2 regions of the Leeuwenhoekiella sp. NPDC079379 genome follow, and region 2 is predicted to be linked to the other one. Evidence: riboswitches for the same ligand, from Rfam matches in the RefSeq annotation. Region 2 holds a riboswitch; the other holds the start of a gene.
What was found. A riboswitch is a leader RNA that binds a small molecule or an ion and turns the genes downstream of it on or off. The one in region 2 is predicted to bind S-adenosylmethionine.
Positions count from the first base shown of each region.

Region 1: linked by a shared signal. The riboswitch ahead of ACIGAM_RS00855 (O-acetylhomoserine aminocarboxypropyltransferase/cysteine synthase family protein) and the one ahead of ACIGAM_RS12915 (Na+/H+ antiporter NhaC family protein) in region 2 are both predicted to bind S-adenosylmethionine.

Region 1 covers NZ_JBITTU010000001.1:208,560-214,019, forward strand. The annotation lists gene thrA (bifunctional aspartate kinase/homoserine dehydrogenase I) at 1-2,893, opposite strand, end outside; gene ACIGAM_RS00855 (O-acetylhomoserine aminocarboxypropyltransferase/cysteine synthase family protein) at 2,962-4,239, opposite strand; SAM riboswitch class I at 4,352-4,461, opposite strand; gene metK (methionine adenosyltransferase) at 4,837-5,460, shown strand, end outside.
Region 2 covers NZ_JBITTU010000006.1:240,090-245,549, forward strand. The annotation lists gene ACIGAM_RS12895 (formate/nitrite transporter family protein) at 1-692, shown strand, start outside; gene ACIGAM_RS12900 (DUF4251 domain-containing protein) at 733-1,287, shown strand; gene ACIGAM_RS12905 (cupin domain-containing protein) at 1,759-2,235, opposite strand; gene ACIGAM_RS12910 (nucleoside deaminase) at 2,365-2,835, opposite strand; SAM-I-IV-variant riboswitch at 3,069-3,167, shown strand; gene ACIGAM_RS12915 (Na+/H+ antiporter NhaC family protein) at 3,216-4,523, shown strand; gene ACIGAM_RS12920 (DUF6642 family protein) at 4,635-5,234, opposite strand; gene ACIGAM_RS12925 (DUF4494 domain-containing protein) at 5,453-5,460, shown strand, end outside.

The DNA.
Region 1 (5,460 bases), on a different contig from region 2:
CGTCCCCGAGCACATCAGAAAAGCTTCGGTCTTCTACAGAAAAAGTGTTGAATAAATAACTAAGCGATCCACTAAACACTCCCTTTATACGCGTAATATTATCACCTGAAAGATGTAATAATCGTATGGTATCAATAAGTGGTAAACCTGCACCTACATTAGTCTCATACAAGTAGCGCTTTTGATTTTCATCTAAAACCCTGCGTAATTTTTGATAGAAATCAAACCCCACAGTATTTGCAATTTTATTTGAAGAAACCAGATCAAAACCGTTTTTAGCCAGATCGATATAGTTTTCAATAAATTGCGCACTTGCAGTATTATCTATTGCAATCAAATTAGCCAGATGATTTGCTTTCGCGAAAGCGATAACCTCTTTTACACCACCATCTATTGCTTGTGCTTCAAAATGTGATTTCCAGTTTTCTGTTGCCCCGTTTTTATCTAACAATACCTTCTTAGAATTAGCTACAGCAAAAATATTAAGTGAAATACCCTTACGATCTTGAATTGTTGCCGCAGAAGCAAGAATTTGATTAATCAAAGTACCTCCTACTAGCCCCTGGCCAAAAATAGCAACATTTATTTTTTTAGCGATGCCAAAAATTTCACCGTGAACTACATTAATAGCCTTATTCAATTGAGGTTTGCGCACGACAACACTTACATTTTTACCGGTTACCGTATTATTAAAAAGTAATGGAACGATGCCATTTTTTATGAGTTCGCTATAGGGTTTATGAAAGGTGCTTAAATCCTGCCCTATTATCGAGATCACAGCAACCTCATCAATAACTTCAATGCGGTTTACATCCTGATTTTGAAAATCTGCCTCAAACTCAAAACGCAGTGCAGAGATTGCCTGCTGAGCTTGCTTTGTTTCTACAACTAATCCTATACCGCGTTCTGAAGAGCCTTGCGCAATAATACTCACGCTCACACCACTATTTCCCAAAGCTCTAAAAATACGGGCATCTACACCCACTTTACCTAAAAGACCACGGCCTTCTAGATTAATTAAAGCCATCTCACTCAATACCGAAAGGGACTTAATACCTTCCTGCTCTGTTTGTGCAGTGATTAAAGTACCGGTGTCTTCTGCATTAAACGTATTTAAAATACGTAAAGGAATATTCTTCTCAATCAACGGGATGATCGTCTTGGCGTGCAACACCGAAGTTCCAAAATTTGCGAGTTCGTTTGCTTCACTATACGTTAAACGCTCAATTTTCTGAGCATCAGGCACCATATCAGGATTTGCGGTAAAAATACCATCTACGTGGGTGTAGTTTTGCAACTCGCCTGCATCAAGGTAGTTTGCTAGTAAAGAAGCCGTGTAATTACTCCCGTTTCTACCTAAGGTGGTCGTTTGATTATCTTCATTACTGGCGATAAAACCGGTAACTACATTTACAGTATCGCCATTATACTTGGCAAAATGCTTTACCACCTGTTCTTTTGAACGGGTATCATTAGGCTGTGCATTGCCAAAAGTCCCATTGGTTTTTATAAGTTTACGGGTATCTGCAAAGTGCGCTTTAACACCTTGTTTTTGTAAAAGATGCGTTACTGTTTTTACTGAAATTAATTCTCCAAAGGACAAGACCTCATCTTTCACTTTTCGGCTGTAATCTCCCAGTAAAGCTACTCCTTCAAAAAGACGTTTTAATTCTGAAAATTCTTCAGTCAAATCAACATCAAAATTATGTTGTTGATAGGTTTTAAAAGCATCAAATCTATGTTGGATATCTAAGCCCGAAGCAGCTCCCTCAAGTAGCGCTTCTAACTCATCTGTTGCACCACCTCGTGCAGAAAGAACCACTGCTATGCGCTCGTGATTATTTACTTTAGATTGAATAATATCAAGAACAGTATCTAATCCTTTCCCATTTGCTAATGATTTTCCGCCAAATTTTAAAATTTTCAGCTTTGCGGTATCTGCTCTAAATACAGGATATAACAATTGCTCAAGCTGTTCAAATTCGATTAAAAAGGCATCGTGACCGTGTACCGAATTAATCTCGCCATAGGTTACATTGTTCTTATGTTGCGCCAGCTGCTTATACGTTTCTCTGTTTTCTGCAGGTGTAAAAAATAGATCAGAATCTACTCCTATGATGTGAATATTTGCCTCTACCTTACTTAAAATCTCATTAAAACCTTCGCGACCACGAGTTACATCTATAGTTTTTAGAAGCTGATTCATTAACCGGTATGCTGCTACCTGAAAGCGGTCTTTTAACTTGTGTCCGTGATGGTCTAACCAGCTTTCTACATTAAAGATTTTAAGATCTTCATTTGTGCTGCGCTGAAATTTATTCTTAAATGACTCTGGTGTTCTATAGCACAACATCGCGTGCATACGCGCATCGTGAACTGGCTGTGAAGAGTTTTTTAATATTTGTTCCTGAATCTGGCAGTTAGCAATAAGCCAATCTGTAGACTTCCAGTCTGATGCAACGGGGATTAGATGCTTAGTAATATCTGGCTGAAGTGCAATCATCTCCCAGGCAATACCGCCTCCCAGTGAGCCTCCTACAATAGCAAAAAGTTCCTTAATCTTCAGTAATTTAAGACCTTCTAAAAAGGAACGCGCCACATCCTGAGCCACAAAATCTTTATAGTTCTCGATCAAGAATCCGTCATAACCATTCCCCGGAATATTAAACGAAAGAATGCTATACGTATTTGTATCTATACACTTATTCTCTCCTATAATTTCATTCCACCAGCCGTCTTCACCACTCACGTGCGAGTTACCGGTAAGTGCATGGTTAACTAAAATTAACGGCGCTGTCCCCAGTTTTTGACCAAATGTCTCATAACTTAATGGCAGATCTAATTGATAACCTGACTGCGTTATGAAATTTAGTATTTCAAGTTTGTGTACCATTTAGGGTAAATTGTAGTATTAATCGCCTATCTCCAGACAGGCGATTTGTAATTTTATGTAGTAACTGCTTATTTAATTTGTGCGAATGCCGCTTTTAGATCAGCTTTTAAATCTTCAACATCTTCAAGACCTACAGAAAGACGTATTAAATCTTTAGTAACTCCCGTTGCTTCCTGAGCCGCATCTGGCAGTTGCTGATGCGTAGTACTTGCCGGGTGTATAATTAATGATTTAGTATCTCCTATATTTGCCAGCAGTGAAAAAATTTCCGTTTTATCTGCAACTGTTTTCGCTCCTTCAAAACCACTTTTTAAACCAAAAGTCACGATCCCACTTTGACCGTGAGGCAGGTATTTTTTTGCTAAAGTATTGTATTTACTACTCGCTAAACCAGGATAGTTAACCCAGGTTACCTCAGGTTGTGCTTCTAACCAGGTTGCTAATTCCAATGCATTTTCACTATGTTGTTTGATGCGGACTTTTAAAGTCTCTAATCCCTGAATAATTTGAAAGGCATTAAACGGACTCAAAGCAGCACCGTGATCTCGTAACCCTTCAATACGCGTTTTTGCAATAAAAGCTGCTGGTCCTAAAACATCGTGATATACTAACCCGTGATAACCTGCAGAAGGCTCTGTAAACTCGGGGAATTTTCCGCTAGACCAGTCAAAAGTACCTGCATCGATAATAACCCCACCTAAAGAAGTTCCGTTACCATTAATGTATTTAGTCAAAGAATGAATTACAATATTTGCCCCGTATGCAATAGGATTTAAAAGTGCAGGTGAAGCGACGGTATTATCTACTATTAAAGGTATTTTATGCTCTTTAGCAGTAGCAGAAATTCCTTCTAGATCTAAAACATCAAGCTTAGGATTTCCTAAAGATTCTACAAAAATAGCACGTGTGTTATCTTGTATAGCAGAATCAAAGTTTGAAACCTCATCAGGATTAACAAATGTGGTTGTTATACCAAATCTGGGGAGCGTAACACTCAATAAATTATAAGTTCCTCCATAGAGACTGCTCGAGGCTACAATATGATCTCCTTGCTTTAAGAGTGTGAGCAACGCTGTGTTAATCGCAGCAGTTCCAGAGGCTGTCACGACAGCTGCAATACCACCTTCTAATGCAGCAAGACGTTGCTCTAAAACATCATTTGTAGGATTATTTAAACGTGTATAAATAAAACCAGGTTGCGATAGATTAAATAATCCTGCGGCATGATCAGAATCATTAAAAACGTAACTGCTGGTCTGGTAAATAGGCACAGCTCGTGTACCACCATTTGTAGTAGTGTCATGACCGGCGTGTAAAGCTTGTGTTGAAAATTTTTGAGTACTCATTTTTCTCATTTTTAGTTAAAAAATTAAACCAAAAGTCAAATAGTGCCGCCCTGGCATCAATTACAAGAAAAATGTTATGAAGAAAAAACTATTTATGAACAAATAGTTTGTTAGGTTATCTATCATCAGTAATTAAACTGTTGTAGAATTTAGCACCTTCATCCCGTAGGAAGGGTTGCTAAGGCTTCATTGGGTCTATCCCTCCGCCTTTCTTGATAACATTTCAGTAAGTGTTTGAACTTTGTGAGTGTAAAGATTGCAAAACCTTTTACAGATATGCAAGTAAAGGACGTTTAATTTTACAAAATGAAAAGTTTTCATAAGATTTTGATTCCCGTTTTTTAATACCTTCTAAATTTATACATTTGCCACCCAAAAGAGGAAAGATTTGACTGATTGCAACCTCTTATACTGAATGATTTTTCGGTGTAAAAAATGCTAAAGGCAGTAACCACTACCATTAAGAAGCATTTGTCAAATCTTTTTTCAGCTTAAAGAATAATCCTCTGTGGAAACACCAGAGGTATAAATTGATAACTAATTTTAAATTTTGGTTAATTCTTAAATTTGAAACCCACTAGGGAAAAAATTGCTTGAATGGCTTACTTATTTACCTCAGAAAGCGTGTCTGAAGGACACCCGGATAAAATCGCTGATCAAATTAGCGATACATTATTAGACAATTTTCTAGCCTTTGACCCCGAGTCAAAAGTAGCTTGTGAAACACTTGTGACTACCGGCCAGGTTGTACTTGCCGGAGAAGTAAAAAGCGATACGTATATAGACGTTCAAAATATTGCAAGAGGCGTTATCAATGATATTGGCTACACTAAAGGTGCTTACCAGTTTAGCGGAGATAGTTGTGGCGTAATCTCTTTAATACACGAGCAATCTAAAGATATAAATCAAGGTGTAGACCGAGCTTCTAAAGAAGAGCAAGGCGCGGGAGATCAAGGGATGATGTTTGGGTATGCGACTAAAGAAACGGCTAATTATATGCCTCTCGCTTTAGACATCTCACACCGCATAATGATTGAGTTGGCAAAACTACGCCGCGAAGAAAAAGACATCACCTATTTACGACCAGATGCTAAAGCACAGGTGACTATTGAGTATTCTGATGACAACATACCTCAAAAAATCGTTGCTATTGTAGTTTCTACACAGCACGACGAATTTGATGAAGATGAAAAAATGCTTGCTAAGATTAAAAATGATATG
Region 2 (5,460 bases):
TTATGAGCTCACTAACTGCCGGTCTTGAGATAGGTTTTAGCTATATGATGCTCTGTAGTGTATTTTATTTTTTTTCAGATAGTTTAGCAGAAGAAAGTCTGTTTAAAATAATTGCTCTGGTATATCCATTAGGATTTATTCTGGTGGTTTTAGGTCAATCAATATTGTTTACAGAACAAACTTCGTTACTCACGTTGCCCGTACTCAATAGGCAACATAGCATAGTAAGTCTATTGCGTTTGTGGGGTTTGGTAATTTTTGGAAACTTACTAGGCGGTACTTTAATCGGATTGGTTTTAGTTTGGATAGGTCCCAAATTGGGGATTTTTGATGTTGAGACGGTAATTACTATTGGTAAACACGTGGCCGGTTTTGGTCTTCCTACCATTTTAGTAAGTGCAATTTTAGCAGGGTGGATGATGGGCTTACTATCCTGGTTAGTAACCTCTTCAAAAGATACGGTAAGCCGTATTATTATAATATTTTTAATCACAGCAACTATGGCATTTACCGGTTTGCATCATAGTATTATAGGTAATGTTGAAGTTTTTGCAGCCTATATTAGTGGTACCGAAATCACATTGGGGCAGTATATAAGCGTGCAGAGTACAGCACTTATAGGTAACGCAATAGGCGGCGCCTTTTTTGTGGCATTATTAAAATACCGCGCTTTTGTCAATAATGTAAGCTAAAATGTTAGGCAGGAAATTTGATACACTAATAGAAAAAATTATGAAAACAATTTACCTCATAGTACTTAGTCTTTTTTTAGTGAATTGCGGAAGCTCAAAAGATATTGATGCTACTACAAACGCAGATTTAAATGCGTGGCTTGAAGCAAAAGAATATCAGATTGAAGCGACCTATGCAATGCCTATGAATACTGCAGCTGTAAAAGCTGTTTTAAACAGTAATATATTAGGACCCGGTAACAATTCTGCTCAGGTAAGTTTAATAGGTAATCCCAATTTTGTAAAGATTGATGGCGATAGCATTCACGCAAGACTACCTTATTTTGGTGAACGCCGTATGGGTGGCGCTTATAATACCCGAGATGCGGGAATAACGGTAAACGGATTGATACGTGATTATGAAAAGGAAATTAAGAAAGGAATGTATGTAATCACATTTTCGGCACGTGATACTGAAGGAACCGAAAGCTATGATTTTATACTCAATCCAAGATCTAATCTGGTTGCAGATCTTTCTGTACAAAGTACACAACGCACAACAATACATTATCGCGGAACTGTAGATCAATTAAAACCTGAGGGATCTAAGAAGTAAGGTTAATAGAATATTAGGTCTAAAATATAATTTCCTTGAAAAAGTAATGTGAAGCAACTCTTGCTTGAAAAAGAAGCTTCAATAAATTCTATTTTACATAATGTAAATTATAGAACAAATATATTGATTAGTGAAATAGTGCTAAGAACTCATTTTTCTTAGTTTTTCCTTTTAGCTGTATTTAATAGATTGTTTTAAACTAACTGTTATTACGAATGCAATCGTGAAAGAATTCAATAATCTTAATACTATCTTTAAAGCATTAGAAAAATTAAAACAACCTTGATATCATTTTGAGTACAGTCGAGAAATCACAAATACGATTCATATTGATTACTAACTCATTATATAGAAAAAACTATAATTTTCAAAATTCGCGTATTCTGTACGAAGTCCAAGAAATTTTCAAATACGCGATTTTCAGAGCTTTGGATTTATACGTTCAAGATTCTAAATTTTGTAAGTTGGTAATTAATTTTCTTTCAGCTTTTCGGCAACAGCATCATAATATTGCCTGCTTACAACTTCTGTCCATTCGGTGGGAGTTTCACCACTGTAAAGCGCTAAGTAAGTCACATCGTTATTTTTTGAAGACGAGTGCCAATGTTCTGTATCCTTTAGACATTTAATAATATCACCAGTTTTCATTATATAAGGTTCTTTGCCCTTTTCCTGATAATACCCGATTCCCTCTACAACGATTAATACCTGTGTAGTACTGTGTTTATGCCAGTCTAACGTAGAATTTGCCTTAAATGTAGCTTTAACAAGATTATATGGTAAATTTTCATCTTCTTGCAAGATTCTAGATAACCAAGCTTCTCCCAGATAATGCGTATTGGGAGCTTTAATACCTTCATCTAAGTAGGAAGATACAGTATAGTCAGCATGTTGTGCAGATGCACCTAAAGAAACTATAGAAATAAGGAGAACTAGTATTTTTTTCATTTTAAAAATTTATTGTTTAAGCCTTTATAAATTAACCAATAAGTATGATGGTATTATATATCTAAGTAACTGTTTTTAGGAACTAGTCTAAAAATTATTTTAACTATTAATTACACGTTTAGCTAAAGCCTAATACTCCGTCTTATCCAATTTTTTTGTCCATTCCTGAAAAGGTTTAATGGCGACTTCGGGAGACAATTGCTCAAAAGGGATGCTGCGCTTCTCGTATGGTAAAGGGATTTCCTTATAAATAAACGCATCATCAAAGCCTATGTTAGCTGCGTCTTGTTGACTGCTTCCGTAATACACTTTTTCAGGTCTCGCCCAGTAGATTGCTCCCAGGCACATTGGGCAAGGTTCGCAGGAAGTATAAATCGTACAGCCATCGAGTTGAAACGAATTTAAATTTTTACACGCGTCACGTATGGCCGTAACTTCGGCGTGTGCGGTAGGATCATTTGTAGAAGTAACTTTATTATTTCCTTTTCCTATAATTTTTCCGTCTTTGACAATCACACAGCCAAAGGGTCCTCCTTCATTATTTTGCATTCCTTTTAAAGCCGCATTTACAGCTTCTAACATAAATTCTTCGTTGCTCATTATCTTTTCGTATTTGCTGTAAATATAGGAGTTTATGATGCTTTTAAGAATATTTAATTGCTGATGAAATCAAGTAGTACTCTAATATTTTCCGCAAAAAAAAACATATCTAAAAAAGATACCACTTCCCTCCCATCGGTTTAGGAATACAAATTCAGAATACGCACGTTATAAAAATATTAACTTTTAAAGTAGGATGAATAATAATTGCTAGAGTACTTTTGCGCCCTTAAATTAATTATCCAGAATCTCATAAGGGAGATAGCAACCTGCAATAACGAGCAAGGTGCTAAGATAGATAAGCCAATTACTTGGAAACCTTGTTAACGCATACGTCTATGTAATTACTGCTATTGCCTTTTTGAGTGTAAAATTATAAAATGGCAGAACTTAAGATTACCCCAAAATTCTCAGCACTCATTCCATTATTTGTCTTTGTAGGTACCTTTCTTGGCGTAGGTATTTATCAAAACGACTTTTATGCACTTCCTGCTCCTATCGCAGTTATAGTAGGGATTGTTGTGGCATTTATACTATTTAGACAATCTATTAACGCTAAAATTAGAACACTTTTAAAAGGCTGTGGTGATGATAAAATCTTGACAATGTGCTTAATTTATCTACTTGCAGGTGCTTTTGCCGCTATTACCAATGCAACCGGCAGTGTAGATGCAATTGTAAATATGGGTTTAGACTTCATTGCTATTGAATACATCTATATGGGTATTTTTATCATTGCAGGTTTCTTATCTGTCTCTACGGGAACTTCGGTAGGCGCTATTGTAGCCCTGGCTCCTATTGTTGTAGGTTTTGCTGCAAACAGCAGCGCAGACCTGGCGATACTTTGTGGTGCACTTTTAGGCGGTAGTATGTTTGGAGATAACTTATCGGTTATTTCAGATACGACTATTGCGGCGACCCAATCACTCGGAACCAAAATGAGTGATAAATTTAAACAGAATATAAAAATTGCCGTACCTGCAGCTTTAGGTACAATAGCTATCTTAGTTTTTCAAGGTACAGATCTTACAGCTAGTGCAGCAACAGCTGTTAGCTACAACTATGATGTGCTAAAAATCACACCGTATATTCTAGTAATTTTACTTTCTATTCTGGGACTTAATGTATTTGTAACGCTGTTTTTAGGAGTACTTGCAGCAGGTGTTTTAGGAATTAGCTACGGCGATTTCACGCTTTTAGAATCTACCAGAATTGCCTATGAGGGCTTTACGAATATGACCGAAATTTTCTTACTCTCTTTACTTACCGGTGGCCTTGCAGCTCTGGTAGCTCGTAATGGCGGAATTGAATTTATTCTGGTAAGCATTAAAAAGCTTATAAAAAATAGAAAAACTGCAGAACTTGGTATTGCTACATTGGTAAGCACCATCAATATGGCTATTGCAAACAATACGGTCTCTATCATTATCGCCGGTCCTATTGCAAAAACTATTAATGATGAGTACAAATTAGACAATAAAAAAACAGCTTCAATTTTAGATATTTTTGCCTGTATTGTTCAGGGATTATTGCCTTATGGCGCGCAGGTTCTTATGATTTTAAGCTTTTCTAACGGAAAGATTGATTATTTAGATTTAATGGGAAATACCTGGTATTTACTTCTATTGCTGGTGTACACAGTGCTCTTTATTACGTTGAACCCAATGCGCAAGCCAAATCTAAAGTAGTTTGATATGGAATCTACTATATGTATTTAATGCAAATCTATTTATAGATTCAAATTTATGAGTCGAAATGCAGAACACGTTTTCTCACAAATTTAAGTGCTACCGAAAAGCTTAGTAATACATTCTAAAATCTAATAGTTTACAGGCTGCGTAGTGTTTTTGATGTAATTGTTCTACCACTTCAAAAATATCATCATCTTCATTAAACAGATTAAAAAAGACTTTATCAAGGTTTGAACTGCTCAACCCGGCATCTGCATTGCCATAGCCAGAAACCGCTTTTGCATTTGTGATATCAAGAAAATATTGAGCTTCTTCTTCATCAAGGTCCAGTATTTTAGCACTTGAAAAATGAACGATTTTACCTCTTAGCTTTCCTTCAAAAAGTTCTGCTATTTCTTGAAAACTATAATAATAGTCGTTCAAGCAAATACTATTGGCTTCTCCGGTCATCACCAGATAGATGATCTCGTATTCCTTAAAATAATGGTCATCTAAAACCAGAGTATTTAGGCTCGCTTCAAGACCTTCTATGGTATCACAAGTTTGATATATACTTGCTATACCGTACTGAATCACTAACTCTTCGAGATTTTTTTGAGCTTCAGTAATTTGATTTAGTTCTACATCAGCAACCCCTTCGAGACAATAAATAAATTTCTCTGGATCTAGATCGTTCTTTTGTGGTAATTGTGTTCTTTTTTCCAGCACTTTAAAATAGTATATAGTAAACTGCAAATTTAAAGACTGTAGTGTGATTTAAAGGGATTACCTAAGGAAATAAAAGCAACTGTAGTTTTTAAAATAGGTAATAGCCTACCTGCTAGCGGAATAAATAACTGCTTTTTAAATTGTGAATATCTATCTGTTTTTATGTCAAATTACCCACGACCTATACCCTATTTTTGAAACTCTAAAAACAATATATTATGAGTGC